Streptosporangium sp. NBC_01755: one gene and its partner. The protein of the gene in region 2 binds, or shares a complex with, the protein of the main gene of each other region. Links are inferred from orthologs where the notes say so. Each region holds a gene or a part of one and is shown on either strand. Other genes may lie near its edges. The genes, in order: secY and secG.

Evidence for each region.
Region 1: the proteins of secG (region 2) and secY are in contact, whole or in part, in a crystal structure (PDB 5AWW), measured with the Thermus thermophilus proteins. The link is inferred for Streptosporangium sp. NBC_01755 from one-to-one orthologs. Residues at the interface, in WP_223903268.1 of Thermus thermophilus: Tyr5, Ile9, Tyr12, Leu13, Ala16, Leu19, Val20, Val23, Leu24, Gln26, Glu27, Pro28, Gln30, Gly31, Ala32, Asp34, Leu35, Met36, Gly37, Gly38, Ser39, Ala40, Asp41, Leu42, Phe43, Ala45, Arg46, Val48, Tyr53, Thr56; in WP_096411648.1 of Thermus thermophilus: Leu14, Gln16, Arg17, Phe20, Ile34, Pro35, Pro37, Ile72, Arg108, Arg109, Asn112, Gln113, Arg116, Ile117, Ile120, Pro145, Gly146, Trp147, Phe152, Phe155, Val156, Val159, Thr160, Val162, Ala163, Gly164, Ala166, Leu167, Trp170, Glu173.

What each region holds. Positions count from the first base shown.
Region 1 is NZ_CP109131.1:4,466,938-4,473,238, reverse strand. The notes cover bases 1,006-3,976. They hold secY (preprotein translocase subunit SecY), read right to left. Parts: upstream 3,166-3,976; coding sequence 1,846-3,165; downstream 1,006-1,845. Other genes in these bases: rpmD (50S ribosomal protein L30), read right to left, coding at 3,800-3,976; rplO (50S ribosomal protein L15), read right to left, coding at 3,342-3,797; OG884_RS21585 (adenylate kinase), read right to left, coding at 1,196-1,846; map (type I methionyl aminopeptidase), read right to left, coding at 1,006-1,072. Also shown: OG884_RS21595 (DUF1707 domain-containing protein), read right to left, coding at 1-203; more of map, read right to left, coding at 254-1,005; more of rpmD, read right to left, coding at 3,977-3,982; rpsE (30S ribosomal protein S5), read right to left, coding at 3,986-4,618; rplR (50S ribosomal protein L18), read right to left, coding at 4,680-5,063; rplF (50S ribosomal protein L6), read right to left, coding at 5,066-5,608; rpsH (30S ribosomal protein S8), read right to left, coding at 5,626-6,024; OG884_RS21545 (type Z 30S ribosomal protein S14), read right to left, coding at 6,171-6,301. UniProt on the Bacillus subtilis protein: The central subunit of the protein translocation channel SecYEG. Consists of two halves formed by TMs 1-5 and 6-10.
Region 2 is NZ_CP109131.1:6,824,457-6,830,613, reverse strand. Bases 943-3,769 are described here. They hold secG (preprotein translocase subunit SecG), read right to left. Parts: upstream 2,558-3,769; coding sequence 2,327-2,557; downstream 943-2,326. Other genes in these bases: OG884_RS31530 (phosphoglycerate kinase), read right to left, coding at 3,483-3,769; tpiA (triose-phosphate isomerase), read right to left, coding at 2,690-3,475; OG884_RS31545 (RNA polymerase-binding protein RbpA), read right to left, coding at 1,902-2,249; OG884_RS31550 (neuraminidase-like domain-containing protein), read left to right, coding at 943-1,734. Also shown: more of OG884_RS31550, read left to right, coding at 1-942; more of OG884_RS31530, read right to left, coding at 3,770-4,670; gap (type I glyceraldehyde-3-phosphate dehydrogenase), read right to left, coding at 4,670-5,674; OG884_RS31520 (hypothetical protein), read left to right, coding at 6,096-6,157. UniProt on the Bacillus subtilis protein: Involved in protein export. Participates in an early event of protein translocation.

The DNA of each region.
Region 1 (6,301 bases), 2.4 Mb from region 2 along the record:
GGGGAGCGGGAGGGGGTCTCTGGAAGCCGGCGCAGGTCGACCTCGGGAAGGTCGGAGGTGAGGACGGCGAGTTCGCCGTAGGTCTTGCTGGTGTAGAGCTGTTCGAGGCGCTCGTCGAACTCCTCGGTGGTCAGGCGCCCCTGCGCGTAGTGCTCCCGCAGGACCGAGGCGACCTTGTCGCGGTCCCCATCGGAAGCTCGCATCTCCGGACCAGCCGCCATATCAACCACATCCGCTCAGCTGCGGGCCTGATCTAGCCCGCGTCTCCCAACAAGTCGGCAAGCCGCTCTTTTCCCCCGTCAAGTGCGGTCAACACCCAAGGTCCATTATGTGTCACGGCGACGCTGTGTTCGAAGTGTGCCGAGGCCTTCCCGTCGATCGTGACCACGGTCCAGTCGTCGGCCAGCACCTTGGTCCTGTCCGTCCCCAGGTTGACCATCGGTTCGATGGCGAAGCACATGCCCGGCTCGAAACGCGGGCCACGACCCGGTTTGCCGTGATTGGCCACCCACGGGTCCATGTGCATCTCGGTGCCGATGCCGTGCCCGCCGTACTCCTGCGGGATGCCGTAGCGCCCCTGGGAGCGGACGTACTTCTCCACCTCGTGGCCGATATCGGACAGGTGGCGGCCCGCGGTGAGCGCGGCGATGCCCCGCCACATCGCCTCCTCGGTGACCCGCATCAGCTCGGTCAGCTTGGGATCCACCTCGCCGATCGGGACCGTGATGGCCGAGTCGCCGTGCCAGCCGTCCAGGATGGCACCGCAGTCGATCGAGATGACATCGCCCTCCCGCAGCGCGCGGCGGTCGTTCGGGATGCCGTGGACCACCTCGTGGTTGACCGACGCGCAGATGGTCGCCGGGAAGCCCTGGTAGCCCTTGAAGGAGGGGATCGCCCCCTCACCCCTGATGGCCTTCTCCGCGATCGCGTCGAGGTCCATGGGCGTCATGCCCGGCTGGACGCTCTCCCGCAGCAACTGCAGGGTACGGCCGACCACCAGGCCCGCCGCCCGCATCTTCTCCAGTTGCTCGGGCGTCTTCATCTGGATTCCGTGTTTGTTCTTCTTGAACACGTGCGCACCCCCTGGGGTGGTTCAACGGGCGGTCCGGAAGCTCAATTCCCCAGATTCTGCCCTAAATGACAGCACGCCACCCATGGCTTCCCATGGATGGCGTGCAAGGCACATATCGCTTCGCTAGCCGATGAAAGGGTTCAGTGCCTCCATAGCGCGCTGAGTGATCTCTTCCACCGGACCGGTGGCATCGACGCCGACCAGGATGCCCTCGTCCGCGTAGAAGGAGACCAGGGGCGCGGTCTGCTCCTGGTAGACCTCCAGGCGGTGCCTGACGGTCTCCTCCTTGTCGTCGTCCCGCTGGTACAGCCGCCCCTGGCAGGCGTCGCAGATGTCGTCCTTCTTGTCATCGAAGTCGACGTGCCAGATACGACCGCACTGGCCACAGGTGCGGCGCCCGGCGAGCCTGCGGACGACCTCCTCGTCGTCGACCACGAGCTCCAGGACGATGTCCAGACCCGCTCCGAACTCGGCGAGGATCTTCTTCAGGATCTCGGCCTGAGGCACGTTCCTGGGGAAGCCGTCGAGCAGGAAACCATCCTGCGCGTCTTTCTCAGCGAGTCGGTCGCGGACCATCGCGATGGTGACCTCATCGGGTACGAGGTCACCGCGGTCCATGTATTCCTTGGCAAGCTTGCCGAGCTCCGTACCGCCCGAGACATTGGCACGGAAGATGTCACCTGTCGAAATCTTCGGGATCGACAGGTTCGACGCAACGAACTGGGCCTGTGTCCCCTTACCCGCTCCGGGGGGCCCGACCAGGACGAGGCGCACTACTTCAGGAAGCCTTCATAGTTGCGCTGCTGTAGCTGGCTTTCGATCTGCTTCACGGTGTCAAGGCCGACACCAACCATGATCAGAATGCTCGTCCCTCCGAACGGGAAGTTCTGACTCGCACCGACGAGCGCCAGCGCGACGATCGGCACCATGGAGATCAGGCCCAGATACAACGCGCCAGGAGCGGTGAGTCGCGTGAGCACATAGTTCAAGTACTCAGCCGTCGGGCGCCCCGGGCGGATGCCCGGGATGAAACCACCGTACTTCTTCATGTTGTCGGCGACTTCAACGGGGTTGAAGGTAATCGACACGTAGAAGTACGTGAAGAACACAATAAGCAGGAAGAAGGTGATCATGTACGTCGGGGTGGTCCCTGCGCCGCCGAACTCCTGCGAGATCCACTGGATGATCTGGTTCGGCTCTTCCTGGCTGTTCGTGAAGAGCGTCGTGATCAGCTGCGGAAGGTAGAGCAGCGAGGAGGCGAAGATGACCGGGATGATGCCGGCCTGGTTGACCTTCAGCGGGATGTAGGTCGACGTCCCGCCGTACATCCGACGGCCGACCATGCGCTTGGCGTACTGCACCGGGATCCGGCGCTGGGCCTGCTCCACCATCACGACCAGGGCGATCATCGCGATACCGACGACGACGACCACGGCGAAGACGAAGCCGCCCTTCTGCCTGGCGATGTTCATCAGCTCGGACGGGAAGACGGCGATGACCTGCGTGAAGATCAGGATGGACATGCCGTTGCCGATGCCCCGGTCGGTGACGAGCTCGCCCAGCCACATGACGACGGCGGTACCGGCGGTCATGGTCAGCACCATCGTGACGATGGCGAAGACGTTGTCCTTGTCGAGGAGGATCTCCTCGCGGCACTGCGGGAACAGCTGACCGCCGCGGGCCAGAGCCACGAAGGCGGTCGACTGCAGGATGGCCAGCCCGACAGTCAGGTAACGCGTGTACTGTGTGATCTTGGTCTGTCCGGCCTGCCCCTCCTTCTTGAGGGCCTCCAGGCGCGGAATGACCACGACGAGCAGCTGGAGAATGATGCTCGCGGTGATGTACGGCATGATGCCGAGGGCGAACACTGAAAGTTTCAGGAGGGCGCCGCCGCTGAACAGCTGCACCATTCCGTAGATGTTGCCCGCGTCCCCCGCCTGCGCCTGGGTGAGACAACGGCTGATGTTCTCGGTATGCACACCCGGAGTCGGCAGGACCGACCCAAGTCGGAACAGCGCGATGATGCCCAAGGTGAAGAGCAACTTCTTACGCAGGTCCGGCGTACGGAACGCTCGGGTAAATGCGGTCAGCACGGTCCCTCCTGCGCGCCTGAAAGGCGAGGTCGGTCAGCGATGGTGCGGGGGTGTTCCATCTTTGCCATATCCAGTCAATGAGCCCAAGGAAATGAGTCGAGGCCCACTGTCCAGCGAACTCTAACGCACTACGGGCGCGGGAGCCCATTACGAGCCCCCGCGCCGCGTGATGACGCCTACAGCTCGGAGACGGAGCCCCCGGCAGCAGCGATCTTCTCCTTGGCACTGGCGGAGAAGGCGTGCGCCTCCACGTTCAACGCCACGGAGATGTCACCGGTTCCCAGAACCTTGACGAGCTGGTTCTTGCGAACCGCACCCTTGGCGATCAGTGCCTCGACGGTGACGTCGCCACCCTCGGGGAACAGCTCGCCAAGCCTGTCAAGGTTGACGACCTGGTAGGTCGTCTTGAACAGGGCGTTGGAGAAGCCCTTGAACTTGGGCAGGCGCCGCTGCAGCGGAACCTGACCACCCTCGAAGCCGAGCGGAACCTTGTTCCTGGCCCTCGTGCCCTTGGTGCCACGACCCGCGGTCTTGCCCTTGGACGCCTCGCCGCGGCCCTTGCGGACCTTCGACTTGTTGGCGCCGGGGGCCGGACGCAGGTGGTGGATGCGGAGCGGAGTGTTCTCTGCCATGTCTAGTCGACCTCTTCCACGGTGACGAGGTGCGTCACCACGGAGACCATGCCGCGGATCTCCGGGCGGTCCTCCTTGACGACGACGTCGCCGATTCGCTTAAGACCGAGCGAGCGCAGCGAGTCACGCTGCTTCTGCTTGCCACCGATCTTCGAGCGGACCTGGGTAATCTTCAGGCGTGCCATGGGCTAGCTCACCGCCTTCGCCGCCGCGGCCTCCGCGAGACCCTCGGCGCGAGCCTTGAGCATCGCCTTGGGGGCGACGTCCTCGAGCGGCAGGCCACGGCGGGCCGCGATCTCCTCGGGGCGGCTGAGGCCCTTCAGAGCGGCCACGGTGGCGTGCACGATGTTGATCGGGTTGTCCGAGCCGAGCGACTTGGACAGCACGTCGTGGATGCCCGCGCACTCCAGCACGGCGCGCACCGGACCACCGGCGATGACACCGGTACCGGGCGACGCCGGACGCAGGAAGACGACGCCGGCGGCCTCTTCGCCCTGCACGATGTGCGGGATGGTGCCCTGGATACGGGGCACCTTGAAGAAGTGCTTCTTGGCCTCTTCGACACCCTTGGCGATCGCCGCGGGCACTTCCTTGGCCTTGCCGTAGCCGACACCGACCATGCCGTTGCCGTCACCGACGATGACGAGGGCGGTGAAGCTGAAGCGACGACCACCCTTCACGACCTTGGCCACTCGGTTGATCTTCACAACGCGCTCGATGTACGAGACGCCCTTGTCAGCGTTGCCACCGCGGCGGTCGTCACGACGACCGTCACGCCGCTCGCCACCGGCGGCGCCACCGCGACGCGGAGCTCCAGCCATTAGTGGTTCCTCTTCTCATTCGTAAGACGGGCCATCGGTTGCGCTCTGGTGAAAGGAGTCATCAGAACTCCAGTCCACCTTCGCGGGCGCTGTCCGCGAGAGCCGCGATGCGGCCCGCGTAGCGGTTGCCACCCCGGTCGAACACGACCGCGGTGATCCCGGCTGCCTTGGCCCGCTGAGCGAGAAGCTCGCCGACCTGCTTGGCCTTGTCGGTCTTGGCGCCCTCGGCCGAGCGCAGGGAGGCGTCCATGGTGGAGGCGCTCACCAGCGTGTGGCCCTGGGCGTCGTCGACGATCTGCACGAAGAGGTGCCTCGTGGAGCGGTTGACGACCAGGCGCGGACGCATGGCCGTGCCGACCACCTTCTTGCGGACTCGGCCGTGGCGGCGGGCCCGCGAGACGGCGCGGGCGGCCGTGTGCTTGCCGAACGCAGTCTTGCCAGCCATGCCTACTTACCAGCCTTTCCGACCTTGCGGCGGATAACTTCACCCTGGTAGCGCACGCCCTTGCCCTTGTACGGGTCGGGCTTGCGCAGCTTGCGGATGTTCGCGGCGATCTCGCCGACCTTCTGCTTGTCGATGCCGTCCACATGGAACAGCGTCGGCTTCTCGACGCGGAAGGTGACACCCTCGGGGGCGTCGACGATCACCGGGTGGCTGAAGCCGAGAGCGAACTCAAGCTGAGTCGGGCTCTTGGCCTGCACGCGGTAACCGACGCCCACGATCTCCAGGGACTTCGAGTACCCCTGGGTCACACCGGTCACCATGTTGGCGACCAGGGTGCGGGACAGACCGTGCAGCGCACGGACCTTGTTCTCGTCGTTGGGGCGGCTGACGGAGAGAGTTCCGTCATCACCCTTGGCGATCGCGATGGGTTCCGCGACCGTAAGCGAAAGCGTGCCCTTGGGGCCCTTGACCGTGACGTCCCGGCCGTCGATGGCGACGTCCACTCCGTTCGGTACGGGGATGGGCAGCCGTCCGATTCTTGACATGCTGTTCGTTCTCCCCTCTACCAAACGAAGGCGAGGACTTCCCCGCCCACTCCACGCTTGCCGGCCTGCTTGTCCGTCATGAGACCGCCGGACGTCGAAATGATCGCGACGCCCAGTCCGCCCAGGACTCGGGGCAGGTTGTCCTTCTTTGCATAGACCCGCAGGCCGGGCTTGGAAACCCGTCGCAGGCCCGCGAGCGACCGCTCACGGCTCGGCCCGAACTTCAGCTCCACCACGAGGTTCTTTCCGACCTTGGCGTCTTCGACGGTCCAGGCCTGGATGTAACCCTCCTGCTGGAGGATCTCGGCGATGTGCGCCTTGATCTTCGAGTACGGCATCGCCACGCTGTCGTGGTACGCCGAGTTCGCGTTTCGCAGACGCGTCAACATGTCTGCGATCGGGTCGGTCATCGTCATGGCCGGTGGCCTTCCTCACCACGGTTTCCACTGGGGACCTTCGGTGCGGTCATGGGCGCCTGTAGTCGGCGCCCGGTGAATACGAACTTCTATGTGTGGCCGGTGCCACGCGCGGACCCGCGATGATCACGGGGCCGCGCGGACGGCTACCAGCTCGACTTGGTGATGCCGGGCAGCTCGCCCCGGTGCGCCATCTCGCGGAAGCAGATGCGGCACAGGCCGAACTTCCGGTAGACGGCGCGGGGACGACCACAGCGCGAGCACCGAGTGTACGCCC
Region 2 (6,157 bases):
CAGCTCCAGGCCGATCACTTCGACAGCCTGCTGGAGGAGGGGGTCACCGGCCTGGAGCAGGCAAGTCTCGGTCTGCTGTACACCACGGCCGCGCTACAACTCGCCTCGTCGATCACGAGTTTCGTCGCGGCGGCGCTACCGGCATCCATATCCGCCGGCTTCCCGTCCGGGGTGTCGATCGCTTACAGCCCGCAGGGGAGCGCCGGGGCCGTCGCCGGCGGCCTGTCCTCACTCGCCGCGAGCAGCAGCACCACCGCCTCCATCCTGTCCACGCTGGCCAGCTATGAACGGCGAGCCCAGGATTGGGCGTTCCAGCGCACGCTTGCCATGCAGGACGTGCGCATCGGCGAACAGCAGATCCGTCTGGCCGAGGACCACGTGCGTGTGCTCGGCCAGGAACGCGTAATCGCGGAGCTGCACACCGAGCACGCCGAGGCCACCGCCGAGTTCCTCGCCACCAAGTTCACCAACGTCGAGTTCTACGACTGGCTCGGCCGAACGCTGGAAGGCGTTTACCGCTACTTCCTCCAACAGGCCACCGCCACGGCTCAACTCGCGGCCGAACAACTGGCCTTCGAACGCCAGGAGACCCCGCCACCGGTGATCCAGGCCGACTATTGGGAGCCCTCGCACGACACCGGCACCGCAGTGAGCCCGGGAGACGGTCCAGATCGGCGGGGTATCACCGGTTCACTCCGGCTGGCAGCCGACATCACCCGCCTGGACCAGTACGCCCTCGAAACCGCCGTCCGCAAACTCCAACTCACCAAGACGATCTCACTCAGCCGCCTGGCTCCCGCAGAGTTCCAGCGCTTCCTCAACACGGGAGTACTGCTCTTCGCGACTCCCCTCACCCTGTTCGACCAGGATTTCCCCGGACACTACCTGTGTCTCGTCCACCGCGTGCGACTCTCTGTGATCGCGCTCGTCCCCGCGGTCGACGGGATACACGCCACCCTCACCTCGAGTCGTTCCTCCCGTGTCGTCCTCGGGCCCCCGGCCTTCCAGACCGTCACCCTCCAGCAGGGCCCTGATTCCATCGCGCTGACCTCCCCCCGCGACGCCACCGGGCTCTTCGAACTGGAAGCACAGAGCGCCCTACGCAATCCCTTCGAGGGCATCGGTGTCGAGACCACCTGGGAACTGCGTATGCCGCGAGCGGCCAACCGGTTCGACTACCGCTCCATCGCGGATGTCCTGCTCACCATCGAATACACCGCCCTGGACAGCAGTGACCATCGGCAGCGCGTGCTGTCGACGATCAACCGCACGTTCAGCGCCGACCGCCCGTTCAGCTTCCGCCACGAACTCAGCGATCAGTGGTACGACCTCAACAACCCCGAGCTGAGCAGCACACCGATGGTCGTGCGTTTCGCCACCGCGCGCGATGACTTCCCACCTAACATCGACGAGCTCAGGATCCAGCAGATCGCGCTGTACTTCGCCCGTGCCGACGGCGTGACCGACGAGATACCGGTGACCCATCTGCGCTTCACCGACAGCGACGCGGCAGGACCTGTGGGCGGTGGCGCCGTGTCGGTCGAGGGGATCGTCAGCACTCGCCGCGGCAATGCCGGAAGCTGGTCCGGCATGGTCGGCCGAACCCCCACCGGCATATGGGAGCTTGCGCTTCCGAACGAGGAACCGGTGACCGCCCTCTTCCAGCAGGAACAGGTCAAAGATATCTTGCTCGTCATCACTTACAGCGGGCGGACCCCCGAGTGGCCCGCCTGACAGACACCCGCGCCGGCGCCACAGCGGGTCTGTCCGGATCGACGATCTCGGACGGTCACCTGCGCCTGTGTTCCGAGACCGACCGTTCGGTGAGCCGCCGGGCATGCGGAAGGCCCCCGCGGATGAGTTCCACGGGGGCCTTCCGGGGTCGTGCTGTGACCGAGCGGCTAGTAGATCGGGCGCGAGGAGGAGCGCAGCCGCTCCAGGGCCTCAGCCAGGATCTGCGCACCGTCCTTGTCGCTGCGACGCTCCTTCACATACGCGAGGTGCGTCTTGTAAGGCTCGTTACGCGGCGGCGCGGGCGGGTTGGCCTCGTCCTGACCTGCGGGGAGACCACACCGGGGGCAGTCCCAGAACTCGGGAACGGCCGCGTCGCTGGCGAAACTGGGGCGCGTCTCATGCATGTTCGCGCACCAGAAAGGGACCCGCACGCGGGGGGCCGCCTCGCCACGCTCCGCCTCCCCCATCGGGCCGGCACCGACACGGCTGCCACGGATCGCGTTGCCACTACCCACGGATGAACTCCTCGCTCGATGGCCCCGCCGCTTGGGGATGCGGGGACTGAACCACTGTCACGCCTGTCGAAGCCAGGTCAGGGCCTCAGGAGCAGGCCCAGCGCGATGATGCAGATGAACCAGACCACACCGGTGATGACGGTGAGCCTGTCAAGGTTGCGCTCCACCACGGAGGAGCCTCCGAACGACGACGAGAAACCGCCACCGAACAGATCCGAGAGACCGCCGCCCTTGCCCTTGTGGAGCAGGACGAGCAGCATCATCAGCAAGCTCGACAGGATGAGGGCGATGGAGATTCCGATTGTCACCGTTGACCTGTTCCCTATGTGCGCGTGTCCCGCGTCCGGGCACGACCCTTGTGTACGCCAGAGGCGTGACGATTCAAACCTGCTCTAAGAGGGTATGACGTGTTGTCAAATCACGCCCCCCGAATGGACCAGTCAACTCGACAATTCGCCAAGACGGCAAATCTTGACAAATTCCCCGGCGTCGAGGCTCGCGCCACCGACCAGGGCACCGTCGACATCGGGCTGTGCCATGATGCCCGCGATGTTGTCAGACTTGACCGACCCACCGTAAAGGATACGGACCCCAGCGGCCACTTCGGCGTCGTACAGCTCGGCGAGTCGCTCCCGGAGCGCCCCGCAGACCTCCTGCGCGTCGTCAGGGGTGGCCACCTCGCCGGTGCCGATCGCCCATACCGGCTCGTAGGCGAGCACGATGGAGGCGACCTGCTCGGTGGTGACCTTGCGAAGCGCCCCTTCGAGCTGCGCGACGCTGAAGGCCACCTGGCCGCCCGCCTGGCGCACCGGCAGCCCCTCCCCCACGCACAGGATGGGGGTGAGCGAGTGCCGGTAGGCCGCCTGCACCTTGGCGTTGACGACGTCGTCGTCCTCGCGGTGGTACTGGCGGCGCTCGGAGTGCCCGATCGTGGCGAAGGTGCAACCGAGCTTGGCGAGCATGGCCCCGGAGATCTCGCCGGTGTAGGCGCCGCCGTCGTGCTGCGACAGGTCCTGGGAACCGTAGAGGATCCGCAGCTTGTCACCGTCCACCAGGGTCTGCACACTGCGCAGGTCGGTGAAGGGCGGCAGCACGGCCACGTCGACCCTGTCGAAGTCCTTGTCACCCAGCGCGAAGGCGAGCTTCTGGGTGTGGGCGATGGCCTCAAGGTGGTTGAGGTTCATCTTCCAGTTGCCGGCCATGAGCGGCTTGCGAGCTGTGCTCATCTTACTTCTACCTCTCCAGCGCCACGAGTCCGGGGAGGGTCTTGCCCTCCAGGTATTCCAGGCTGGCCCCGCCACCGGTGGAGATGTGCGAGAACCCGTCCTCGGGCAGGCCGAGCCTGCGCACGGCGGCGGCCGAGTCTCCCCCGCCGACGACCGTGAAGGCCTTCGAACCGATCAACGCCTCGGCGACCGCACGGGTTCCGCCGGAGAACGCCTCGAACTCGAAGACGCCCATCGGGCCGTTCCAGAACACGGTCTCGGCGTCGGCCAGCTTGCCCGCGAACAGCTCGCGGGTGCGCGGGCCGATGTCGAGGCCCTGGCGGTCGGCCGGGATCGCGGTGGCGTCGACCACCTCGTACTCGGCGTCCTCGGCGAACTCGGTGGCCGCCAGCACGTCGACCGGCAGGATGAGCTGCACGCCGCGCTTGGCCGCCTCGTTCAGGAAGCCCCGCACCTGGTCGAGCTGGTCCTCCTGAAGCAGCGACCCGCCCACCTCGTACCCCTGGGCCTTCAGGAAGGTGTAGGCCATGCCGCCGCCGATGAGAAGCCTGTCGACCTTGGTGAGCAGGTTGCCGATGACCCCGAGCTTGTCGGAGACCTTCGCGCCGCCCAGCACCACGACGTACGGCCGCTCGGTGGTCTCGGTCAGTTTCCTGAGCACCTCGACCTCGGCCAGGACCAGCCGGCCCGCGGCGTGCGGCAGCAGAGCGGGCACGTCGTAGACGCTGGCGTGCCTGCGGTGCACCGCGCCGAAGCCGTCGCCCACGTAGAGGTCGGCGAGGGCGGCCAGCCTGGCCGCGAACTCGGCCCGCTCGGCGTCGTCCTTGGACTCCTCGCCGGGCTCGAAGCGCAGGTTCTCCAGCAGGGCCACCTGGCCGTCCTGAAGCGCCTCCACGACGTCCTGGGCCGACTTCCCGACCACGTCGGTCGCGAAGGCGACATCCGCGCCCAGGAGCTCACCCAGCCGCCTTGCGACGGGGGCCAGGGAGTATTCCGGGTTCGGCTTGCCCTTGGGGCGCCCCAGGTGCGCGACGACGATCACGCGGGCGCCCCTGCGGGCGAGTTCCTCGATCGTCGGCACCGAGGCGCGGATGCGGCCGTCGTCGGTGATGACGTCCCCCGCCAGGGGGACGTTGAGGTCGGCGCGTACCAGGACGCGCCGACCGTCCACGTCGAACTCGGAGATGTCCTTCATCAGAGGTCGGCGCCGACCAGCTCGATGAGGTCCACGAGACGGTTGGAGTAGCCCCACTCGTTGTCGTACCAGCCGACGACCTTGACCTGGTTGCCGATCACCTTGGTGAGGGCGGAGTCGAAGATGCAGGACGAGGGGTCGGTGACGATGTCGGAGGAGACGATCGGGTCCTCGGTGTAGGTGAGGTAGCCCTTGAGCTCGCCCTCGGCCGCGGCCTTGATCGCGGCGTTGACCTCCTCGACCGTGGTGTCGCGGCCGACCTCGACGGTGAGGTCGGTGGCCGAGCCGGTGGGGATCGGCACGCGCAGTGCGAAGCCGTCGAGCTTGCCCTTGAGCTCGGGCAGCACCAGGCCGATGGCCTTGGCCGCACCGGTCGAGGTCGGCACGATGTTGATCGCGGCGGCGCGGGCGCGGCGCAGGTCGCTGTGCGGGGCGTCCTGCAGGTTCTGGTCCTGCGTGTAGGCGTGGATGGTGGTCATCAGACCCTTCTCGATACCGAAGGTGTCGTTGAGGACCTTGGCCATCGGCGCCAGGCAGTTGGTGGTGCAGGAGGCGTTGGAGATGACCGTGTGCTTGGCCGGGTCGTACTTGTCGTGGTTGACGCCCATCACGACGGTGACGTCCTCGTTCTTGGCCGGAGCCGAGATGATGACCTTCTTGGCGCCGTTCTCGGCGTGCACGCGGGCCTTGTTGGCGTCGGTGAAGAAGCCGGTCGACTCCACCACGACGTCCACGCCCAGGTCGCCCCAGGGCAGCTTGGCGGGGTCGCGCTCGGCGAAGGCCTTGATGGTCTTGCCGTCCACGATGATCTCGTCGGCGGTGCTCTTCACCTCGTACGGCAGGCGGCCCAGAATGCTGTCGTACTTCAGCAGGTGGGCGAGCGTGGCGTTGTCGGTCAGGTCGTTGACCGCCACGATCTCGATGTCCTTGCCGCTGGCAGCGACCGCGCGCCAGAAGTTGCGGCCGATGCGGCCGAATCCGTTGACGCCTACGCGGATGGTCACGGTGCCGATCTCCTCGTACGTCGATGCGCCGGTCCATCGGGACCGGCGACTTGGGGCGGGCTGAAACCTCAACCACGAACCTTATCGGACCTAAATTGGTGTAGACCACCGGAGGGGGGAGGTCCGTTATTCCTTACCCCATGAACAGGTATCGCACCATTCAAGTAAAGTGCCCGACTCGTCACCGTAAACCCCCTTCGGTCCCTTGAGGAGCTGCCACGGCAGATAACGATCCGCATCTGGCAAATGGGCTTCTACCAGGTATTTTTACCGGGCTCGGTGCCGCCCTGGTCGGTGCCGCGGCCTACGGCGCGCTCATCGGCTTCAGCGGGTACGAGCCTCGGGCGACGACTACGGCTCGGCCCTGCCCCGGATTCTCAGCGCCTTCCCCGAGGATCTCAGGCGCGCCCCCAAGTCACTGTTGTTCTGGGCGATCGCCGCCTACGCGGGCTTCGGCTTCGTGAGCAGAAGAGTCAAGGCCGC